One region of the Shewanella algidipiscicola genome, then DNA from elsewhere that is predicted to be linked to it. Evidence: predicted binding sites of a transcription regulator. Region 1 holds the regulator's gene; each other region holds the start of a gene.
What was found. Region 1 encodes sigma-54, which starts transcription at its own class of promoters, with help from an activator protein. Its sites were predicted from a motif close to GTTGGCACGNNNNTNGNNT; they were not measured.
Positions count from the first base shown of each region.

Region 2: DN599_RS04355 (FlgO family outer membrane protein) is a predicted target of sigma-54. The motif match lies at 3,151-3,169, and genes of this name have one in related genera.
Region 3: fliD (flagellar filament capping protein FliD) is a predicted target of sigma-54. The motif match lies at 2,136-2,154, and genes of this name have one in related genera.
Region 4: glnA (glutamate--ammonia ligase) is a predicted target of sigma-54. The motif match lies at 4,370-4,388, and genes of this name have one in related genera.

Region 1 covers NZ_OXJV01000001.1:184,782-190,510, forward strand. The annotation lists gene mgtE (magnesium transporter) at 1-39, opposite strand, end outside; gene DN599_RS00820 (HPr family phosphocarrier protein) at 146-421, opposite strand; gene rapZ (RNase adapter RapZ) at 408-1,262, opposite strand; gene ptsN (PTS IIA-like nitrogen regulatory protein PtsN) at 1,259-1,702, opposite strand; gene hpf (ribosome hibernation promoting factor) at 1,705-1,992, opposite strand; gene DN599_RS00840 (RNA polymerase factor sigma-54) at 2,023-3,507, opposite strand; gene lptB (LPS export ABC transporter ATP-binding protein) at 3,638-4,369, opposite strand; gene lptA (lipopolysaccharide transport periplasmic protein LptA) at 4,369-4,905, opposite strand; gene lptC (LPS export ABC transporter periplasmic protein LptC) at 4,892-5,449, opposite strand; gene kdsC (3-deoxy-manno-octulosonate-8-phosphatase KdsC) at 5,446-5,729, opposite strand, start outside.
Region 2 covers NZ_OXJV01000001.1:956,387-962,115, reverse strand. The annotation lists gene DN599_RS04370 (motility associated factor glycosyltransferase family protein) at 1-1,112, opposite strand, end outside; tRNA gene DN599_RS04365 (tRNA-Arg) at 1,617-1,692, opposite strand; gene DN599_RS04360 (flagellar assembly protein FlgT) at 1,770-2,927, opposite strand; gene DN599_RS04355 (FlgO family outer membrane protein) at 3,410-4,033, shown strand; gene DN599_RS04350 (LPP20 family lipoprotein) at 4,030-4,476, shown strand; gene DN599_RS04345 (flagella synthesis protein FlgN) at 4,802-5,227, opposite strand; gene flgM (flagellar biosynthesis anti-sigma factor FlgM) at 5,234-5,557, opposite strand; gene flgA (flagellar basal body P-ring formation chaperone FlgA) at 5,678-5,729, opposite strand, start outside.
Region 3 covers NZ_OXJV01000018.1:287,030-292,758, reverse strand. The annotation lists gene DN599_RS15190 (hypothetical protein) at 1-778, shown strand, start outside; gene DN599_RS15185 (flagellin N-terminal helical domain-containing protein) at 1,085-1,885, shown strand; gene fliD (flagellar filament capping protein FliD) at 2,182-3,540, shown strand; gene fliS (flagellar export chaperone FliS) at 3,557-3,937, shown strand; gene fliT (flagellar protein FliT) at 3,906-4,232, shown strand; gene DN599_RS15165 (flagellar hook-length control protein FliK) at 4,222-5,526, shown strand; gene DN599_RS15160 (flagellar basal body-associated FliL family protein) at 5,542-5,729, shown strand, end outside.
Region 4 covers NZ_OXJV01000021.1:157,803-163,531, forward strand. The annotation lists gene glnL (nitrogen regulation protein NR(II)) at 1-429, opposite strand, end outside; gene DN599_RS17990 (DUF4124 domain-containing protein) at 559-1,104, opposite strand; gene ppnP (pyrimidine/purine nucleoside phosphorylase) at 1,345-1,659, opposite strand; gene DN599_RS18000 (N-acetyl-ornithine deacetylase) at 1,762-2,586, opposite strand; gene glnA (glutamate--ammonia ligase) at 2,879-4,288, opposite strand; gene typA (translational GTPase TypA) at 4,659-5,729, shown strand, end outside.

The DNA.
Region 1 (5,729 bases):
TTGATCTGTAGTTTCATTATCTAACACTTCGATCGGCATGGCTTCCCCTTGAAAAATAGCGCGACAACATAGGTTATTGGCTAAGTAACCTGAACTCGGGATAATTATAGAATGATATGAGCCGTTTAGGCTCGAGGCGGGGCGATTATACGGCTTCTTCGAATTTTGCGTCAATCAGTGCGCTAATGGCATCGAGTGCCGCTTGCGCATCTTGGCCTTCACTGGTGACGGTAATGGTTTTACCAAAGCCGGTTTCTAACATTAATAGCCCCAACACACTGGCGGCAGAGGCTTGCTTATCCCCCTGAATTAAGGTGACCTGGGCATCAAACTGAGCGGCTAATACCGCCAGTTTGGTAGCGGCACGCGCATGCAGTCCCAGTTTGTTGCAGATGGTTAGTTGACGCTCAAGCTTGCTCATGCTGCAGTTCTCTGTGGCGCGCCTGGACCTTATGCTTACCTTTATTAAACAGTTTGGCCAGTTGATCGGTCACATACACGGAACGATGTTGACCACCAGTACACCCAATGGCGATAGTTAAGTAGCTACGGTTATTGCGCTCAAGGTGCGGTAGCCAAGTTTCGAGCAGATTCTCTATCTGCCAAATAAACTTGTTCACTAGCGGCTGTTGGCTTAAAAACTGTTGTACTGGTTGGTCGAGACCTGTCAGCGGGCGTAACTCTGATTCCCAGTGAGGGTTGGGCAGAAAACGCACGTCAAACATAAAGTCAGCTTCACTTGGCATGCCATATTTAAAACCAAACGACTCAAAATTAATCACTAACTCCTTGTCCACGGTGCCCAGTAAGATCTCGCGTACTTTATCGCTTAAATCATAGATGTTAAGCGTCGAAGTATCTATGTAGTGATCGACCATCTTGGAGATAGGCTCGAGTATTTTGCCTTCAAGCTGTATCGCCTCTTTAAGGGAGACTTTTGAGCGTGATAGTGGATGCAACCTACGGGTTTCACTGTAGCGTTTGAGCAATACATCGTCAGAAGAGTTTAGAAAGAAACTCAGTAATTCGGTATCTTTAGGAAGATTCGCTAGCTGCTTTTCAAGCTGGATATCTTCGCTGGGCATGTTGCGCACATCGACGCTAATCGCAACAAGTTCATTTCTACCTTTAAGCTGACTGAGCAGCGAGTCCATCATCTGCAGTGGCAGATTGTCGACACAGTAATAGCCCAGATCTTCCAGTACCCTAAGGACTACCGATTTTCCTGAGCCTGAGCGCCCAGATACCATTACCAATTTCATTGGGTGATCACCTGATACAGTTCTGCTTCGTCGTGGGTTTTTCTTAGCTGTTTGATGATAGCTTTATCACTTAATTTCTCTGCCATCGCGGCGAGAGTGCTAAGGTGTTGCTCGCATTGCTCTGCGGGAACCAGTAATGCAAAGAGGATATCGACCGGCTGATTATCAATTGCATCGAATGCAATTGGCTCCGCACATTTAATCAATACGGCGACGGGTTTCTCAATATTCGTCAGCCGTCCGTGAGGGATCGCGATACCATTGCCTATACCTGTGCTGCCCATTTTCTCTCTCGCCAAAAGGCTTTCAAAAATCTCTTGAGAGGAAAGGGTGGGGTACTGGACAGCGGCCAAGTCGCTGATAAGTTCCAGTACCTTTTTCTTACTGCCCGGAGTGGCGCAGGTTGTGCACTCCGGCCGCAGGATGGTACTAAGTTCCATCGTTAATGTTTTGTTAGCTTCTCTTTATGTTTAATGACCTGACGATCTAATTTATCGATCAGGGAATCTATCGCGGCATACATATCCGCGTGCTCTGATGTTGCAAATATTTCTCCACCACTAAGATGTAACTTTGCTTCAACTTTTTGCATCAATTTTTCGACATTTAATATCACGTGGACATTATTGATCTGATCGAAATGCCGTTCAAGCTTTGTAAACTTTTCTTCAACATAGTTGCGCAGAGATTGGGTGATCTCAATGTGGTGCCCAGTCAGATTTATTTGCATAAAGTGATTCCTCCGGTTTCCAGTTGTTGATTATAAGCTTTTACGTTGATTTGACGGCGGTATAAACATCGCCTCACGATATTTTGCTATCGTGCGTCTAGCGACTTGAATACCTTGCTCGGCTAACAGTTGTGCCATTTTACTGTCACTTAAGGGTTTCTTTTGATTTTCTGCGGCGACTAGCTTCTTAATAAAAGCGCGGATCGCAGTAGAAGAGCATTCGCCACCATCGTCGGTCCCAACATGGCTGGAGAAAAAGTATTTTAGCTCAAAAATCCCTCTTGGCGTGTGCATATACTTTTGGGTGGTGACCCGCGAGATGGTAGATTCATGCATTTCGACCGCTTCGGCAATATCATTAAGCACCATAGGTTTCATCGCTTCTTCACCAAACTCGAAAAACCCTTGCTGGAAATCGACAATGCAGTTGGTGACCTTGAGTAAGGTATCGTTGCGGCTCTCTAAACTTTTTAGAAACCATTTAGCTTCTTGCAGGTGACCACGAATAAACTGGCCATCGGCTTGGTTTTTGGTGCTGCGTGCCATTGAGGCATAATGTTGGTTTACATTAATCTTAGGCATACTATCGGGATTAAGCTCGACTACCCAGCGACCTTTTTTCTTGCTAACTGTGACATCGGGGATCACGTATTCATCACGACTGGCGGTAATGGCCAGCCCTGGGCGTGGATTAAGAGTTTGAATCAGCGCTATGGCCTCGCGTAGTTCATCTTCTTTCAGTTTGGTCTTACGCATCAATAGGCGAAAATCTCGCCCGGCAATCAGATCTAAGTAATCACGGATCAAGAGCCTGGCATTGTCGATATGCGGGGTGTCGGAGCTGTATTGGGCCAGTTGGATCATCAGGCATTCGCTGAGGTCTCTGGCAGCGATCCCGATAGGATCGAAATGTTGTATCCGCTTTAATACCGCTTCAATTTCATCGAGCTCGATTTCAGGATCGCCCATGGCTTCAAGAATATCGTCGCAAGTCTGCGTCAAGTAACCTCGCTCGTCTATGGCGTCAATGATGGCGGTGGCGATAGCGAGGTCGTTGTCAGAGAAGGGGGTGAGGTTTTTTTGCCATTCGAGGTGCTCATACAGGCCTTCGCTGGTTTCCCCTTGAAATGGCATGTCATCGTCGCGCATCGCACCAGAGCTGGAGTTAGGTGATGCGGTATAGACCTCATCCCATGTAGTGTCGACGGGCAGCTCATCGGGCATAGAGTCTTGGTTGAGCGCATCGGAGGTTTCTAAGCTCGAATTGTCTTCACTAGAGTCGACTTGCCGTTGCTCATTGTAATCGGTGTCGAAGTTGTCATTACGCTCTTGTTCTGAGTCGATATTGGCGCCTTCTTGCTCCTCGTCTAACTCGAGTAGAGGGTTAGACTCTAGTGCTTGCTGGATCTCTTGCTGCAGCTCCAATGACGACAGTTGTAACAAGCGGATAGCTTGTTGCAACTGGGGCGTCATGGTTAAATGCTGACCCATTTTGAGCTGAAGTGACGCTTTCATCGTACTGCTATTCCCTTGTTTCTAATTCTAAAGTGAGAAAGCTGCCTCCGGTATTAAACCGCTAAGGCGAATGATCTACTTACTAAGGTAAAAACGGTTTCGCCTTTACCTTGAGCGCTAATAACGTTAACTATAGCTTGAATTGTTCCCCTAAGTACACCGCTCGAACTTGTTGGTTATCTAAGATCTCTGCGGGTGTTCCCTCGGCAATCAAGTTGCCGTGGCTGACAATATAGGCTTTCTCACACACATCCAATGTTTCCCGTACGTTGTGGTCGGTGATCAATACCCCAAGGCCACGGTTTTTCAACTGCTCAATAATTTTTTTGATGTCGATAACTGAAATGGGATCGACCCCAGCGAAGGGTTCGTCGAGCAAAATAAACTTAGGGTTGGCGGCTAATGCTCGGGCGATTTCGACGCGTCGACGTTCACCCCCTGACAGTGCCATCCCCTGACTATCGCGGATGTGGGTGATATGAAACTCTTCTAGCAGATGCTCCAACTCCTCTTCGCGCGCATCGTTATTGAGCTCGCGCCGGGTTTGTAATACCGCCATAATATTATCGCGCACCGATAATTTACGGAAAATACTGGCTTCTTGCGGTAGATAGCCAATTCCTTTGCGAGCGCGCAGATGCATAGGATCTAGGGTGAGATCATCATCATCAATAAAAATGCGCCCCTTGTCACTCTGCACCAGACCAACAACCATGTAAAAGGTCGTGGTTTTACCGGCGCCATTAGGGCCCAATAAGCCGACAATCTGCCCTGTACGCACGGTTAAGCTGACATCTTGTACCACGGCGCGGCTCTTATAGCTTTTGGCTAAATTAACCGCTTTTAGCGTCATCTCTGTCATTACTGTTCCTGCTTGGGCTGTTCTTGGGGCTGACTGTTGCTGTTGTCTTGGTAATTTTCAGGCTGAATGATGGTGATCACGCGATCGCTACCTGTGCTTTCGGCTATCAACTGTTGCTGTTCTATGTTGTAGCGAATTTGATTACCCGTGACTTGGCTACCTTCTTGTTCGAGGGTGGCATTGCCGATAAGGGTTAAGGTGCGAGTCGACAGTTCGTAGCGGATCTCATTGGCGCTGGCTGACGCAGGGCGGCCGTTTTCCATCACCTGTGTGTAGGTTGCTGGCTTACCTGTGGCCACTAAGATTTTGCCACTACTATTTTCTTTGGTAAACGCACGTAATTCATCCGCCAAAATTTTAATCGAGCCCTGAGTTACCTCAACTGGGCCATTAAAGATAATCTGATTATTTTTAATATCAGCTTCTTGGCTCGCGGCTGAAATCTTAACCTCTTGCAGCAGGTCAGTTTCATTCGCCGCACTCTGCAAGCTCACCATGGTTAACAGGCCTGCAAGAATAAGATTATTTAGTTTCATATGTTCCTTCTACCTGGCTCGTCAGTCGTACTTTTTGTGCATTGAGATCAGCATATAAGCCTTTGCCAGTAATTAAAAAATCGTTACCGGTGATCCGAATGGTTCGATCGGATGTCATGATCATGGTGTTGAGATCCAACTCCATATAGTTAGTTTCTATGGTTTGGATGGGCTCTTCAGGGCTAATGGCGTCAATAATGACATTATTTTCTAAGATGACTCTGCCACTGTCTTTGTCTAATGTACCCCTAGCCGAGCGTAACCGCCACTGTGCATCGCCGTTATCGGGATAGACCAGATAGATGGGCTGGGTAAAATAGGTGATATTACGCTCGGCATAGTGTTCCATATGGCTAGCCGAGACGCGGCTATTAAGCTTACCTTGCTCGTCGTATTGCACACTATTGATGTTGTTAATCACATAATCTGGACGATCGGACGCGTCGAGCAGCAATGCTTGTGAGCCGTGCTTGGACTGTACCTGCCAATAGAGTATTAAAGCGGTACCAAAAAACGCGATAATCGCCAGGGTGACTCTGTTCATATGCTCATACCGTGGGCCGAGTCAAACTTATCTTGGCTCAGCAAAATCAGGTCGGTTAATTCACGTAGCGCGCCGTGGCCGCCTTTAATATGAGTGACCATATCGGCATGCTGTTTAACATAAGGGTGACCATCGGCGACACACACCGACAAACCGACTTGTTGCATCACGGGGAGGTCGACCATGTCATCGCCAATATAAGCCACCTGTTGTGGGCTGACTTGGTAGCGAGCTAATAACTCTTGATAGGGAATGAGCTTGTTGTCGACACCTTGATAAA
Region 2 (5,729 bases), 770 kb from region 1:
ATAGAAGGGCCTAATTTACCGTCTTGCCAAAAGGCGTGGGTCTTATTATGCGGATAACTAAAATCACAACCAAATAAGGTTATCGATGGGCTGTTTAAATGTACGGCTAAATCGATGGCCGGATGGATGACGCTACCATTGGCAAATAGGCGCAGTTTAGGGCATTGCTGGTGGAACTCATCATAGATTTTACTGTGCGAGTAGGCGGCAAAACGTTGTCCAGGCCACCATTGCAACACTGCTTGCTGTGACTTGGGGAAGTAGACCAGTTTGACGCTATCAGGCACGTTATCGGGTAAAAAGTCACGCGAGACATTTTGATCTATGCTCACGACTATATCGGGAACAATCTGTTCCTTGAGTAAGGCTTTTAATGCAGTGTCGACGCTAATCATCAATGGCCGAGTCGGCTCTGGTAATGCTCGCTGCGCCCTAAGGTAAGCATAATGCTGCTCAAGCGTGGGGCCAGTGGCGATGACTAAGGTCTGATTAGGTTGATATTGTAAGCTTAAAGTGGCGGCATCGGCATCTTGTTGCATGGTCGCAAGATTATCCCGCATGCGCTGCTGAAGCTCAACGTCATCATTGCCATGGCTTCTGTTGGCAAAATCAAGGTTATTGTTAAATACCAATAAGTCACGCAATCTGGCATTGTCATCGCTGCTCAATAAGAGTTCGGGCGTGACGGTAATGTAGTGGGGCGGCAGTCGGTGTTGTTGAAGCTGGTGCACCAGCGTTAGGCGTGGATCGCTCAACCATTCGCGCTGATCGGTATAAGTCAGTAATAGGGCAAACAGGCTGACATTGAGCAGGCCAATACGAATGCTTTTTATATGGGGGTGCTGCACTAGGACGGCGGGGACATCTCCCATACCGACACCATAAACCGTGAGGTCACGGCAGTTTGCTGGCAGTTGTTTAATCAACAGCTTCGCTTCGGCGATACGGTTATGCCGACTGCTCAATTGAATACCATTGACACTGATGGTTTGTTCATTGCCATTAACGAGACAAGCATCGAAGTGTTCAATGTTTGCCGCATGTAAGGCTGAAGCGAGCAGAGGCCAACGCTTATTAATGATCTCGAGGTTAGCAGTAAACAGCTCAGTCATTGACGCTATCCTTTATAGGGTTGAGGTAAATAGGAATAATGGAGATAAGTTGATGTTTATTGCGCAGCGTTCACGACAAAGCTGACTTCGGCTACCAGCATTATTTATCATGCGACTATTATGCTACTTTCACGCCGTAATACGCAGTGACTTTCATGGGGCTAAAGTACCTTAAAAAAGCCTCAAAATCCATGATAAAGCGGATAGCAAGCCAGTCAAAAATCACATTTAGCGCGCTTGGCACCCTAACCACAAGTGTGAGGATTTAAACTTAGACACTGGGCTTAAAAATGATCATGGCCGCAAGAATTGGTATGGCACTAATTAAATAAGATTATATCGATTAAATCGAAGGCTAAGCCGTGAGTGTTAACCTATTCACCTAGCTACGCAGGGGCACTAAACCATTGTTAACCTAGAGGGATGTAGGATGTATTAGGATGTTGGCGGTTAGTGATGGTTATTTTATCTATGCATAAGATAACCATTTTAGTGGCTATCTTATGGTCTCCCCACAGGGACTCGAACCCCGATCGATCGCTTAGGAGGCGACTGCTCTATCCTGTTGAGCTATAGGGAGACGCTGTTGATTATACTGTTTTTCATCTCGATGAAAAGGCTTTAGATTTAGTTGCTTAATTAGTGGCCGCTTGTCCACTACATTTTAATCGCAATGTCATTTACTTGTATATTTAGCGTCCCATTTTGTGGCTCGAGCAAGGCTGTGGCACTTTGCTGCGTGACTTGATCTATGGTGACCGTTGCGCGAGTTTCCCCGGCAATTGGGCGCATGTTGTCGAGCCTATCGGGTAAGTTTTGTTGCAATACAATTTGAAAACGGTCGCCCACTTTTATACCGTTATTACGCCCCAGATTGATGATCACCCGTCTGTCTTGTTTAGACACAATTTGTCCCAGTAGTGGCCTGCAGTTAAGCACTTTATCGATATCGGCACTGGCTTGTGCTAATACGGCATCAATATGTTGACCATAGCTGGAATGCCAAAAGCGGGCACTATTTGCCGGCACTGTGGCTTGTCGCTCAAATTCCCATGGGGCTGATGAATGATATAGCTCGCTCCAAACTTGCTCACCACTGATGCCATGATACAGCGATAGCTTTAGATGAAATTGTCGTTGTGGATAGTTATTCCAAAGGCCTAGTAATCCGCCTTCAACGGGATCGGTGGAGATATCGACGATCGCTGGCAGTAGGATATATTGACTGTCGGTGATGTCGCTTAGCCAACTGGGTAAACGGTAGCCTCGAACATCCACTAAGGACTGCTCAACATCTAGGCGTTCGTTGGCGTGAACATTGGCAAGGCTGGCATTGCTGCGCTGCTGAATGATATTTCCTAAGCGTTCTGATAATGCCTGTTCAAAGTGGCCGATATTGCCGTATCTGAGCTGCGCACGATCGGCAATCGATGCCTGCGGCACTAAAATAGCGGCTTTTAATGGTTCCGCTTGGCACTGTTGCTCTGCGCCATCGATAACATCGGCTCTTAATGTCACTGTGATTTGTTGGTTTTCGATGCGCTCACTGAGTAGTTCGACTCGCGCAATGTTGGCTTGGTTCGACATAGAAAACTGGCTTTGTACCAGTTGGCCGTTTTGCGTCTGTTGCATGCTGGTAAATTGGCCACCCGATTGCAAGGTGATAACACTTAAGGCTTGTTGTATGGCTTCTTCGCGCGCCTGATTGACATTGTTGTTGAGCACGTTGGCCTCGCCATGTGCTTCAATCCACTGTGCTGACACATTAAGGTGGGTTAAACCTAGCAATAGCAAGGATATGGTTAGCCGATTCATGTAAAAGTCTCTTTCAATAATAACAATGCGAAGCGTTACAACCTGCGCTACTAACTGCCAAAATGATGACAGTATTTGCGGTCGTTGGGCGATATTAGCCAGATGGCATCATAGTAAGCAATATACATGCCCGTATGTACTTTGTGGCACGATTGCTTGCTTAATGGGGTTAAAGGTTGGCGTGTTGAGGCCGATACAGGGACGTGGGTAAGCCATAGTGGCTATTGGCTCATAATTTGCATTTAAATTTATGTCAGTCGAACGCGCCGCGAATTTGTCGTGTGACATAGCGATAGTCAAAGTTATCGTCTGCGTCAGTATCGACCGGGTTGTGATGTTAATGCATCAGCGCCGTCAACGGTTAAATAGTTAGCAGTTAACTTAAATGGGCGGCGACCAAGCCTTGCGTTCATATTGAAACGGCATTTTATATTGGCATTTTTTCCGGCTAAGCCTTGCTTAGCGTTATACAGGACAGAGCGATGCGAACAGCGATACTTTTGTCATCTTTATTGCTATTTGGGGGATGTGCGAGCAATGAGCCCGCTGCGCCGTCATTGGCAAGCGGCAATACTTTGCCTGCTCAATCGGCAGTGCTACACCTGAGCCAACAATTGGCTAATGAATTGGTTAGGCAAAATGATCAACTCACACCTAAGCATCCGTTATTGGTGACAACGCCAGTGTTGTTAGACAGTTTAAATGGCACTAATCCTTTGGGGTTACAATTACAGCAAGGTTTAATTGCTGCTATGCATGATCATCAATTTAATTTGGTCGATCTCAATGTGGCACAGAGTGTACGAGTGACCGACAGTGGTGATTTTATATTGAGTCGTGATTGGCGTAAGCTGGGTGACGATTTGCCCGTTGAGCATGTTTTGGTGTCGACCATGAATCTGTCGCTTGATGAGCTTGTGGTCAATAGCCGCATTGTGAATGTAACCAATAATCGTGTGGTATCAGTTGCGTCGGCGAGTGTCACCTTGGCTGAATTGCCTGGTTATCTTAGGGCGTCTGAGCGGGTGGAGTCTAAGCAAGGCTTGTTGATCCGTCACAGCACGCAGGGGCAGGGTAACATGCAAATGGTAGGAGAGATGCAATGAGAGTCTGGTTAATGGCATTACTGCTAACACTAAGCGGCTGCGCTTCTCAAGATAGATATATTCAGTGGGAAACAGAAGCGCCTGAGCAGTTTCCTAAGTTAACCGCTATCGGCTATGCCCCCTTAGCGACACAACCGGCCAAAGAGCAATCGCAGCGCGTGTTAATGGCGATGCAAGCATCCAAAATCGCAGCTTATCGCGAGTTGGCTGAGCAGGTGTACGGCCAGCAGTTGTCGGCCTCGAGCCAAGTTAGGGATTGGATGTTGTCTGATGATAATATTCAAGCGTCGGTGACCGGGGTCATTCGTGGTGCCAGAGTGGTTAAGAGTTACCCTGTGGGTGAACACTATGTGACTGAGCTGGAACTTGATTTTTCTCAAGTGTGGGCTTTGTACCAACAGCAACATCGTCCGCAAAAAGTGAAGCAAGTGACTTATTTTTAAATAGAGCTTCCTCTGCAACAGGACTCCATTATTAAAGCCTCTATTTCAGAGGCTTTTTTTGTGTCTGTTGTCAGCGGTTCCTGCATAGGAAACGCATGAAACTGGTGAGATAGGCGCTGATATAACTCAGCATTATAGAGTGCTGTCGTTAATCAAATAGAGCGCTATAGTGCATCAAAAGAGCCAAGCAACAGATAGGATGAGGTAGTGCTATGGACACAGTCGTCAGAGATATTAAGAATTGGGTAGAACGCTATAGACACTCATTGTCGAACCTGATGCCACAATGAGTGTCTGCTGTAATATTAGCGTAACAAGAATCCGTCTACGCTTTAAGGTTATTGCCTAAGGTCGAAATTGTTGAGGTTTTACCTTTACCATCGTAGGTAAGGCTGGATGCGTTTCGACTGGCTTGCAAGGCTTGAGAAAAGCGATTGATACTGGCCATGCTGTGTTCGATTAATGTCGCATTTTGCGCGTTAAGCGTCTTACATTGGGCTAACACTTGTTTGGTAATTTCGACTAATTTTTGTAGCTTAGCATCGCTACTGAGTTTTCCGCTGTCAGGGTGCTCTGATAATCGTACATCGACTGCTTTGATCTCATCTAACAACTTAGCTTTATCTGTCGCTAGGTTTAGCAACTCATCGGCACTTTGTGCGATAAGCGCCACTTTCTCCGCTTCGATAAGGCGTTTTAAGTCGTTTAATAACGTATGTTGATTAGCGATGATGTCGATTATTGAGTTCATAACAGCTTAATTAAGATCCTTTAGTTCATTTTCAAACTGCGCAATATTACTGGCCAGTTTGTCGGCATCAATTTTGTAGCGACCTTCAGCAATGGCCGCTTTGATCTGTTCGACTTTTTTAGTGTCGATTTCAGGTAAGCTGTTCAATTTGGCTTGGGCACTTTGCAGTTGCTGCGCCTGAGGCGTTATCGATACCGAGTCACTTTTTACGGTTTTAGCCATAGTGGTTTCGGGCGATACGGCCTGGTTTTTTGCCGATGACTTATCGGTTGTCGGCGTGGCGACTCGATTGTTAGTGCTTGTATTTATATGCTTTATATCTATAGCCATAATAGGTTCCAACGTTACTTAGTGAGATCAACATAACTGTATATCGGCGTTCACTGTTAAAGCTTTAGGAGAATTTGCTGGTGATCAATAAAAAATGCCCATCGAGTGGGTCATGTGGTACTACATCCTAACCTCAACCGCGCCGACCCCGATAACGTTTGCATCTACCATT
Region 3 (5,729 bases), on a different contig from region 1:
CCACATTCGCCAGCAGTTATACCGTGTTATCCGCTCAGGCTCTGGGGAGATGAGTCAACAGGCATTGTTTCAAGCCGAGCAAGAGCGGCAACGTCTGAGCCAAATTCGCCCCCATTATCGCGGCCAACTATTACTCGATCACCATTTTAACCTGCTATCGCAAACTCCTGCTGCACCGCACGCTTTTATATTGCGCTCGGTAGACTTAACTGTGCCTAAGCAACGTGACGAGCGCATATTGGTGCAGCTTGGTCAGCGCTCATTACATGTGACCTTAGCGGCCGGCTTGGATCGGCAGCAGCTTAATAAGGTGTTAGCTAATGCACTCGCCCCTTTAGGGCTTAATGTTGAACTGATCAATGGCGAATGTTTGTTTAAGGCACCCAGCTCTGTGTGGCAACAAGTGCAAGAAGGCTTGCTCATGATGGGCGAGGGGCAACGCTTGCCCGCTGGCGAACTGCGTAATATCCATTTAGAGGAGCGTTTTAGTTTGCAAGATCCCCGCGAGTGGGGTTTAAAGGCCGACAGCAACTTAAAGCAGACCTTAGCTAAAGTAACCAAGACACAACAAAAAATTGATGCCCAGATCCAAGGGATCTTAGCCACCCACGCCGCATTACTGAGCCAGATGCAGACATCGATGGCGACAATTCCGCCACAGGCGGAGTTACAATTACTGGTAAAGTTTATGCAGCCGCAACCCTTTGTATACCAGTTGACGTCATTGATGGCGCAGGGCAATGCCAATCGCGATCAAGTGACTGCGCTATTGGGTTAAATTGTGCATATTTCTGCTGGAATCATTTACTTCAATGAGTGAGCGAGAATATTAAGCCGACCCTAGGGTCGGCTTTTTCATGAAAATGAGGTAACTCTTGCCGTGTCGTTATGCTTTTTCTGTATCGTCTTCTTAGCATCTATGGGGTTGATAACCACAACAGCGGCTATGACGATCGATGCTCGAATGACAGGTTAGATCAATTTATTTAAAAATTTTTAGATTTTTATTTTCAGTTTTCTTTTGCACTGCCGTCTTATCTATTGTGAATCACGATGAAACATTTTAATTTCTTGGAGAATACACATGCTTTCAGTTCATACTAACTACGCTTCACTGGTTTCACAAAATGCGGTTACTAAGAGCAACGATCTACTGACTAACGCTATGGAGCGTTTATCTACTGGTCTTCGCATCAACAGCGCATCTGACGATGCTGCAGGTCTACAGATTGCTAACCGTATGAATGCTAACATCCGTGGTATGGAAACTGCTGGTCGTAACATTTCTGATGCGACCTCTATGCTACAAACTGGTGACGGTGCCCTAGAAGAGTTGACTAACATCGCTAACCGTCAAAAAGAATTGGCAACTCAAGCAGCCAACGGCGTGAACTCGACAACTGATATGGCTGCACTTGATGCAGAATTCCAAGAGCTAGTAGCTGAATCTACTCGTATTATGGGTGAAACTACCTATGCGGGTAACGATCTAATGGCTAAGCTAACTGGTGGTGTTCAGTTCCAAATTGGTGCAGGTACTACTGAAACACTAACAGTAAGCATGACAGCTCCAACTGCCCTAGCTGGTGATTTAACAACGACTGCTGGTGCAACTGCTGCAATTACAGCGATTGATACTTATATCGATGAAGTGGGTGTTGCGCGTTCTGAGCTAGGTGCTAACATCAACCGTCTAGGTCACACTGCGGCTAACTTAACTAGCATCACTGAAAACACCAAGTCTGCTGCTGGTCGTATCATGGATGCCGATTTCGCCACTGAATCTGCAAGCATGACTAAGAACCAAATGTTAGTTCAAGCAGGTACCACTATCCTGTCTTCTGCGAACCAAAACACTGGTTTGGTTATGGGTCTATTACGTTAATTGTAAGCACCTTAACCATCAAGGGGCTGCGGCCCCTTTTTTTATCCCCTTAAATTGACTTTTCTCCCCCTGCCTATTTCAGCTCCAGCCCGTTTCGGTCGCCTATTTGAGCTATCCACAACGATTGTTGCTACCCACTGAGCGCGTTGGCGCGGAAGCATTACTTCCCTTTGTGTGACAGCAACGGAAGCCTCCTAACCTAATAGGATCTCGCTTCTTTTAAAAATATATTAAAAACAAATAGATAAATCTTGGTACAAGGTTTGCTTTAAGGTTATCAATAAGAGGATTTTTTCATGATTTCAGGTATGAGTGCGGCGCAGTTTTCCGAACAGCTGATTATGGTTGAGCGTGCGGGAAAAGATGCCCTATATAAGAACAACCTTAACACCTATAACGCCAAGTTAGATGCCTATAAATTGCTTGAAAAAAGTATGGACAAGCTAACGGCTAAGTTAACCAGTTTCGACACTGAGGCCTTTAAGGGTAAAACCTCGAGTGTCAGTGACGACAAAGCCACAGCGACGGTGACCGCCGATGCCCCTAAGGGAAATTATGAACTGCATATCGAGCAGTTGGCGCAGGCGCAGCAATTAACCAAGACTTATGCCTCAGAAGATGAGTTGTTGCCGGCTTCAGGTGTGTTTAGTATTCAGCTGGGTAGCGATCCTAGTCAGCGCTTAGAGATTGATCTTGCCACGGTTAATAGTGGCGCGCCCATGACGGTGGCGCAGTTACGCGATGTGATTAATAAGCACCCAGATAACCCAGGGATGCAAGCCTCTTTGGTACGCACTGGCGGTCAAATTGAGCTAATGATGTCGGCGACCGAATCAGGTCTAGCTAACAGTTTAACCGTTGAGCTTGATGGTGTTGATTTTGGTATGACTGAGCGCCGCGTGGCGCAAGACGCCAAGTTAACGCTCAATGGTATCGATATCACCAGTAGTAGCAACTACCTCGAAAATGTGGTCGATGGCGTGAGCCTAGAGTTAACCAGTACCCACGGCGCCGGTGAAAGCAGCTGGGTTAAAATCGAAGAAGATTTTGAAGGTACCGAGACAGCGGTGAAAGACTTTGTTGCCGCCTTTAATACCATGTTGCAGCAGATCAATCAGCTGACTCGCTCGATGGGCAGTTCGGTGATTGAGGAAGACAGTAAGAAGGATAAAGACGACAAAGATGATAAAGATGAAGTGACTACTACAGTAAAAGAGGCCCAAATCGGTGTCTTGAAAGGGGACTCTTCTATTCGTCAACTACAAAGCCAGATGCGTGACTCGATATTTGCCAGTGCGCCAAACGGCATGCGTTTATCGGATATCGGCATTGAATTAGATCGCTATGGCAAGTTGAAAGTCGATGAAACTAAGTTGACCGATGCGCTGAAAGGCGATGCCTCTGCCATCGAAGCCATGTTTACCGATGCTGGCAGTTATGTCGACAGACTCGAAAAAGTCATAGAGCCCTTTACCGACTTTAAAGGGCTGATGGACCTGAAAAAAGATACCCTCGATGGCCAGATAGACAGAGTCAACGAGAACATGGAACGTCACGATTATCAGATGCAGCAACGTTACCAAATTTACTTGGCCCAATTTACGGCCATGGAAGCGACTATAAACCAGCTGAGCGCAGCCAGTGGTTTGTTTTAAAAGGAAAACAGTATAAATGTTAAATGAGCACGATCCCTTTAATGCGTATCAGCAAGCCTCTTTAGATGCCCGCGTTGCCGCTGCGAACCCCCACGATATGGTTCGTATGTTACTGGAGGGCTTGCTTGAGGAGCTAGAGCGCGCCGCAGGGCACATGGAGCGAAAACGATATGAGGCTAAGGGTATTAGCATCAATAAGTGTCTCAATATTGTTCATGGTCTCGACTCCATGCTGGATCTCGAAAACGGTGGTGAAATTGCCACTAGCCTAAATCGCCTGTATGACTACTGCAGTCGCCAATTAATCAGTGCTAGCGTCGAGAACAGCGCCGAAGCGCTCCAGCCAGTAACCGAGGTTATTACCAATGTCAGAGAAGGATGGGCCAATCTCAATTGAGCAGTGGCACCGCTTTGGCGTAGCGTTACGTCAGTATGCGGACCAAGGCGATTGGGAGAAGGTGACTCGGGTCAATGCCACGCTAATCAGAGCGTTGACCAAGGCGGGTACGGCGAGCAGCGAGGCACAACGACAAGCCCGTGCAGCTCTAGGACAGATCCATGCTCAAGTCTTGCGTGAATTGGAGATGGCGCGCGATGAACTCAGTGTAGAGATGCAACGCTTTAAACAGCAACAGCCGGGACTTGCGGCCTATCAATTAACCCTAAGCAGCGGAGCTGTTGATGATATCTGATTTTATAATGGCGCGACCCGTTGCGGCCGAGGCGAGTGGTAAGGCGGCGAGTGTTACGGCTAACACGTCAGAGCGCGAGGAGATGCCGCAGTTTGCCTTATTGCCTACCGATAAGGGTACGCTAGCGCAAGGTGAACAAACAGACATCGCTTTAACCATGCTTGAGCAGGCATTAGCTCATGAGTTGAGCGACGATCCTATGTTTATGGGCGAGATGAGTTCAGTTAGCATGACCTCAGAGAACGCGGCGGCAGTTAGCATGAACTCTGTGAGCATGGCTGCAGTGAGCATGACCCCTGTGAATATGGCATCAGCCAATGTGAGTTACAGCGGCCAGCTTAATCCTGAGTTGCTGTCCCCACACAGTGCACCATTGGCCAGTGTTGTCACCACGGCAAGCCCTTATGCGGCGCAGTTGGGATTTTCAACCGCCATGGCTGACGGCGGCAGCGATATGGTAATGCGGTTCGCCGCAGCGGGCAGCGATAGCGCCACACAGGCCAACGCCTTGGCGACTTTGGTCAATCCTATGAAAACGGCAATCAGTATCCCAGTCGGTACGTTGGCCAATCAGAATCAGGCCCACACAGTGACGGCTGTGGACAATGGCGGCGTGGCATTACCGGCGTCGCTGGTTAAAGGTGGTGGCCCTGGGGCCGAGTTTATGCCACTAGCCAACATGAACCTAGCGTCAAGCACGAGTGCTTTGCCTGCAACTGGCGTGACTACGCTACGCAGCGACCCCAGTTTGTTGCCTGTAATGGCCGAGCTTCGTCATGGAGAGGCGTTGGATATTGCCAGTCAGGCCACGCAGCAAGCGGGTCGGCAAGGGGCCAATGTGAGTCAGTGGGGGCCTGTATCGGTTAGCCCACAGGCCAGTGTTGCTCAGCAGGCACATGAGATGCTGACCCCGATGCGTGAACAGCTGCGTTTTCAGATTGATCAACGCATTAAACACGCCGAATTACGCCTCGATCCTCCCGAGCTTGGTAAAGTTGAGCTAAATATTCGCCTCGATGGCGATCGTCTTCATATTCAAATGCATGCGGTCAATCCGGCAGTACGTGAGGCGTTATTAACCGGGCTTGAACGACTACGCAATGATTTAGCTCAAGACCATGGCGGTCACATTGAATTAGATATTGGCCAAAGTGGCAGTGGCGGCGAGCAGCAGCGTCAACAACAGAGCGCAGGCTTAAACACCCCAAGCATCAATGGGCGTGATTTTGAGCCGAGTACCGAAACTGAGATGTCGGCGCAATTGCATCAGCATCAATTGAATTTATTGGCGTAATGCCGGAGTAATTGCATGGCACTAGCGAAATCGAGTGTAGTTAAAAGTTTAGCCATTATCTGTGTTTTCTTTGGATGGACCGCAGGTGCTTTATGGTTGGGTTGGCAAGGTCCTGAGTTAACTAAACCCTATCTACAACCTGAAGAAGAGCCGGTAAAGGTCGCGAAATACTATCCATTAGAAAAGTTTATCATGTCTATCCC
Region 4 (5,729 bases), on a different contig from region 1:
CGGGTTTTTAATCTCATGAGCCAAGTTACGCACCAGATACTGCGCCGCTTGTTGCTGTGCATCTAAGGTTAACTGCTGGTGAATACGCCGTTGTTGATCCACCTGACGTAACTCCAATAAGCCTTGGGGGTGGTCATTGTCTGCTTCGATGGGAGACAGAGTGATGTCGAGAATGTGTGCGTTGCCATCTAAGGTGGTGATATTGGCACTATTGACTGTTAGCCCTTGGTGCTGCTCAATGGCGCTCATCAGCAGTTGAGTGTCGACACTCAGTTCTTGGTAGCAATCGCCTAGGCTATGTTCTGTGAGTCGGTGACTGCCTATGCCTAATAGTTGCTCTGCTGCACTGTTGGCATAGCAGAGTTTTAGGTCGTGATTAATCACTATGACCGCAGTCACTAAGTTGTTCAGCAAAGGGTCTGTGTGCATTTACGACTCCCTGAAATAGATCGCACCAACATGGTGCACCAATTTGGTGCATGGTGCAAGCTAGCTTCATCGAGAGGAAAAATGTCGAAATATGCGCTAAGCCAATAAAAAGTAATTAATTAATAATTATTAGCCGCCAGCGGGTTTTGGCTTTGGTATTGCGTTGACCCTAGCTCGATGAAGAAATATGGTTCTTGGAGGAGTAGATGCAAGTTGTTTGCCGTTTTGTGCTAATGCCTTAATTTCAAAAATATGCTCACCGCGATCGACGTTTTCCAAACTAAATATCGCAGTGGTTTGGGCTGGCCCTATCACTTTGCCATCCATTAACAGTACCAACACGTGATTACTGGCAAGATCTGGGGTTATCGAACCGATAATGGTGATGTTGCCGTTATTATCACGAATGGTTTCCTCTTCAGATGGGCTGCTGATCCGCATCTGATAGCTGGGTTTATCTGCTGCTGGCTCGAGTTGCTTGTCGCCTAGATCACGCACTACCACTGGGGGGAGCTTAATCTGATTTTGGGTATTTTCTTTGAGCTCGACCGCTTGAGCATTTTCAATTGGATTGTCTGAGTAGTGTACCTTGCCATCTTTATCGACCCATTTATAAATGGCCGCCTGCGCGAACGCGGTAACAAGTAGTAAGGTAAAAAGCAATAGCGTGCGCATAAGCGATCCTTTGTTATACGATGGTATCTTGGTTAGATTAGTCTGTTTTTGAATAAAAATCATCGCGTATCTTGCTGTGTTTTATGCGTCGCAATATGTTGTTAGTCAATTGTAGAGGTGCGTTTGGTTGCCAGTTGAGGTGTACGCATAGAGGAAGTGGTTGCCGCAACTTGAGACGTAAATGAGTCGTCATATAGAGCGACAATGTCGCCGCTCAGCGACTCTAAGTGGTTTGTGGGGTTAATCTAGGTATTGGCAGCAATACTGGGCAATGTCATTGGCACGCATGGTGAAACTGACCTTCGCCGCCAGTTGAAACTGACTGCCTGCGGAAAAGCTTTGCCATGTATCGCTGCCGGGAAGTAACACTGATAAGGTACCATCGATCACGTGCATGATTTCGCCCACTGCAGTGCTAAATTCATATTCGCCGGGTAATACCACGCCCAATGTTTGTGTGCTGCCATCACTAAAAGTGACTGTGCGGCTCATCACTTTGCCATCGAAATAAACATTAGCCAGCTTATCGACTGAAACCTGTTGAAATTGATTCATATATTCATCCTTAAAAAATACCGATAGATGAATATATAGTTAAAAAATGAAAATATCTATTCTTAAGTGTAGGTGTCGTAATATCGATTTACATGATGTTGATTACTGTCTGGCAATGACCTGCTCAATAAAGGTTTGCATAATGGCACTATTAGCCAAAACGCGTTGATCGAAATTCTGTTTACCCGGCGTCTCGCTGCATACACCAGCATTAGCACCTAAGCGGACCAAAAAGGCTTCAAATGAGAGGTCGAAATGGTTAAAGATAATGCCGTCGGCTACCGGGCAATCATCGATAAAACCATCAGGGGCAATAGGAAAAAATTCACCTAGGGTGTCACGCAGTGTGCGGCTGAAATGGCCTGGAGTTTGGTTAGCTTCAAATGAATAGATATAAGTATCGTTTTGCAGTACATCTTCATGGCAAGTTAAAATACCTTCTTTACTGGCGGCCTGTAACAACTGCGAATGTTCAAGCAGTATTTTACCTTCCGTAGAGGTGTCATCATTACTTTTACCGCGACCATTTTCGACCAAAAAACCTCGATTAGGATTTTGACCTAACTTATTGAATCTATGGCCACGCTTGAATCCTGTCGGGTTGACAAGTGGCAGTAGACTAAGGTTGATGCGCTGAAAGAGTTCGGGTTCTAATTCATTGAGGAAATGCAACATTCCCCAAGGGCCAGCGGCTTCTTCACCGTGAAACCCTGCGCTAATTAACAGTGAGGGCTGCCCCGATTTTTGTGCCGGTGATTGGTACAGATTTAACGGGTAGCGTCCCGCGTCGCCGAGGGTTCGTTCCAGTAAACCTAATCGAGTGACTTGCTCTTTTAAGCACGCGTAAAAGGTGCTGATATCGTTACTCTCGCAACTAAAAATATCGCTCTTCCAAGTGTAACTGGCAAACGGATCACGGCTAGACATAATTGATTCTACTGTAAATTATCGGCCTGCTCATCATAGCAGTTTACCCATAAAGATAAATCCTTTTAAGCAAGATTAGGCCTTAATGGATAATTGTCGACTTAAGGTTTGCATGCGGATGACACTAGGTATGATTGAGGAGGTTCAATTTGACTTATTGTCGGTACCTAGGCGCGATTTCAAGCTATGGCTTTCATGCATTTTTAAGCATGTAGAGCAGTTGCGTTGACGTATGGGTTGAGCAATAAAAAAACCGCCTGAGTAGGCGGTTTTTTAATCGTGTATTGGTAGATTACAAGCTGTAGTAAAGCTCGAATTCAACTGGGTGAGTGGTGCGAGCCACTCGCTCTGCTTCTGCGGTCTTCAATGCGATATACGAATCGATGAAGTCATTGCTAAAGACGCCGCCTTTAGTGAGGAACTCACGGTCAGCATCGAGGTTTTCGAGTGCATTTTCCAGTGAGGTTGCCACTTGTGGGATCTCTGCGGCTTCTTCTGCTGGTAGATCGTAGAGATCTTTATCCATCGCTTCGCCAGGGTGGATCTTGTTTTGAATACCGTCAAGACCGGCCATTAGAAGCGCAGCAAAACCTAAGTATGGGTTTGCATGTGGATCCGGGAAGCGTGCTTCAATACGGCGCGCTTTCGGACTTGGTACCACAGGGATACGGATTGAGGCTGAGCGGTTACGGGCAGAATATGCCAGCATCACTGGGGCTTCAAAATGTGGCACCAAACGCTTGTAAGAGTTAGTGCTTGGGTTGGTAAAAGCATTCAGTGCGCGAGCATGTTTGATGATACCGCCAATATAATACAGGGCCGTTTCACTCAATCCGCCATACTTGTCACCAGCAAATAGGTTAACACCATCTTTAGCCAGTGATTGATGTACATGCATACCACTGCCATTGTCGCCAACAATTGGCTTGGGCATAAAGGTGGCTGTTTTGCCATAAGCGTGTGCCATATTATGGACTACATACTTAAGGATCTGAATCTCATCGGCTTTTTTAGTTAGCGTGTTGAAGCGTGTGGCAATTTCGTTTTGACCGGCAGTCGCCACTTCGTGGTGATGCGCTTCAACGACTTGGCCCATCTCTTCAAGCACTAGACACATAGCACTACGTAAGTCTTGTGAAGAATCAACTGGTGCTACTGGGAAATAACCGCCTTTAACGAATGGACGGTGTCCTGTGTTGCCATCTTCATAATGGGTACCAGAGTTCCAAGCCGCTTCTTTAGCGTCAAGCTTGACAAAACAACCTGACATGTCGGTGCCAAATTTTACATCATCAAATAGGAAGAATTCTGGTTCTGGACCAATCAATACGGTATCAGCGATCCCCGTAGAGACGAGATACTCTTCTGCTTTCTTGGCAATAGAGCGTGGGTCGCGGTCATAACCTGTCATGGTGCCAGGCTCAAGAATGTCACAGCGGATAAGTGCAGTGGTTTCTTCTGTAAAAGGATCTAATACAAAAGTGGTTGGATCTGGCATTAATACCATGTCTGATTCGTTAATGCCTTTCCATCCTGCGATTGAAGAGCCATCAAACATCTTGCCGTCTTCGAAGAAATCGGCATCAACTTGGTGATGCGGAATAGAAACGTGCTGCTCTTTACCTTTGGTATCGGTAAAACGTAAATCAACAAATTTAACTTCAAGTTCTGCTATTTGCTGTAAAACTGATTCTGCTGACATTCTTAAATCTCCGTGTAGGGTAGAGGGGATGCCCTTCTTGTAACATTCAATTTAGCGCTTGGCGCGGTACTGGCCAATATAAAGCTAGACTCGTGCCAATATTCTAAACTGTTGATTAGTTTGAGGTTGTGTGTGAGGAGGTGATGCGCCGCAATTCGGATTGCACTACATTGGTGCGTTATTTGCCTTGTTATGGTGCGTTCACCATCTTGGTGCGCATTGCAACGATCATGATTATTCATAGCTGACTAAAAAATAATCCTGTGCGAGAGTCCTCGTCTAGAGTAGAATGGCACGTTTTTTATTGCAATAGCTATTATTGAAGCTGTTAGTAATACCCCCTATTTTTTTGATGGTAAGAGGTTTATTTGTGTTAGAGAATTTACGTAACATCGCCATTATTGCACACGTTGACCATGGTAAAACTACCCTTGTTGATAAGTTGCTGGCACAGTCTGGAACCCTGGAGTCTCGGGGAGAAGCCGCTGAGCGGGTGATGGATTCGAACGACATCGAAAAGGAACGTGGTATCACGATCCTTGCAAAGAATACTGCCATCAAGTGGAACGATTACCGTATCAACATCGTCGACACCCCTGGCCACGCCGACTTCGGTGGTGAAGTAGAGCGTGTTCTGTCGATGGTTGACTGTGTATTGCTACTGGTTGATGCGGTTGATGGCCCAATGCCACAGACGCGCTTCGTAACCAAAAAAGCATTCGCGCAAGGCCTAAAGCCTATCGTTGTTATCAACAAAATTGACCGTCCAGGTGCTCGCCCTGATTGGGTTATTGACCAAGTATTCGACCTATTCGATAACTTAGGTGCAACTGATGAGCAGCTTGACTTCCCAATCGTTTACGCATCTGCATTAAACGGTTACGCAACTTTAGATCCAGACGAAGCGGGTGTCGACATGACGCCACTGTTTGAAACTATCGTTGAGAAAGTATCATTTCCAGACGCTGACTCGGAAGGTGACTTCCAGATGCAGATCTCGCAACTTGATTACAACTCATATGTTGGTGTTATCGGCGTAGGTCGTATCAAACGTGGTAGCGTTAAGACTAACCAACAAGTCACCATCGTAGGTGCTGATGGTAAGACACGTAATGGTAAAGTCGGCCAAGTATTAGGTTACATGGGTCTAGACCGTACCGAAGTTGAAATTGCTAACGCTGGTGACATCGTAGCAATCACTGGTCTTGGTGAGCTTAAGATCTCTGACACTATCTGTGCAGTAGGCGCTGTAGAAGCACTACCACCACTGTCAGTTGATGAGCCAACATTGACCATGACGTTCCAAGTCAACACATCTCCATTTGCTGGTAAAGAAGGTAAGTACGTGACTTCACGTAATATCCTTGAGCGTCTACAACAGGAATTAGTGCATAACGTTGCACTGCGTGTTGAAGAAACTGACAGCCCAGATCGTTTCCGT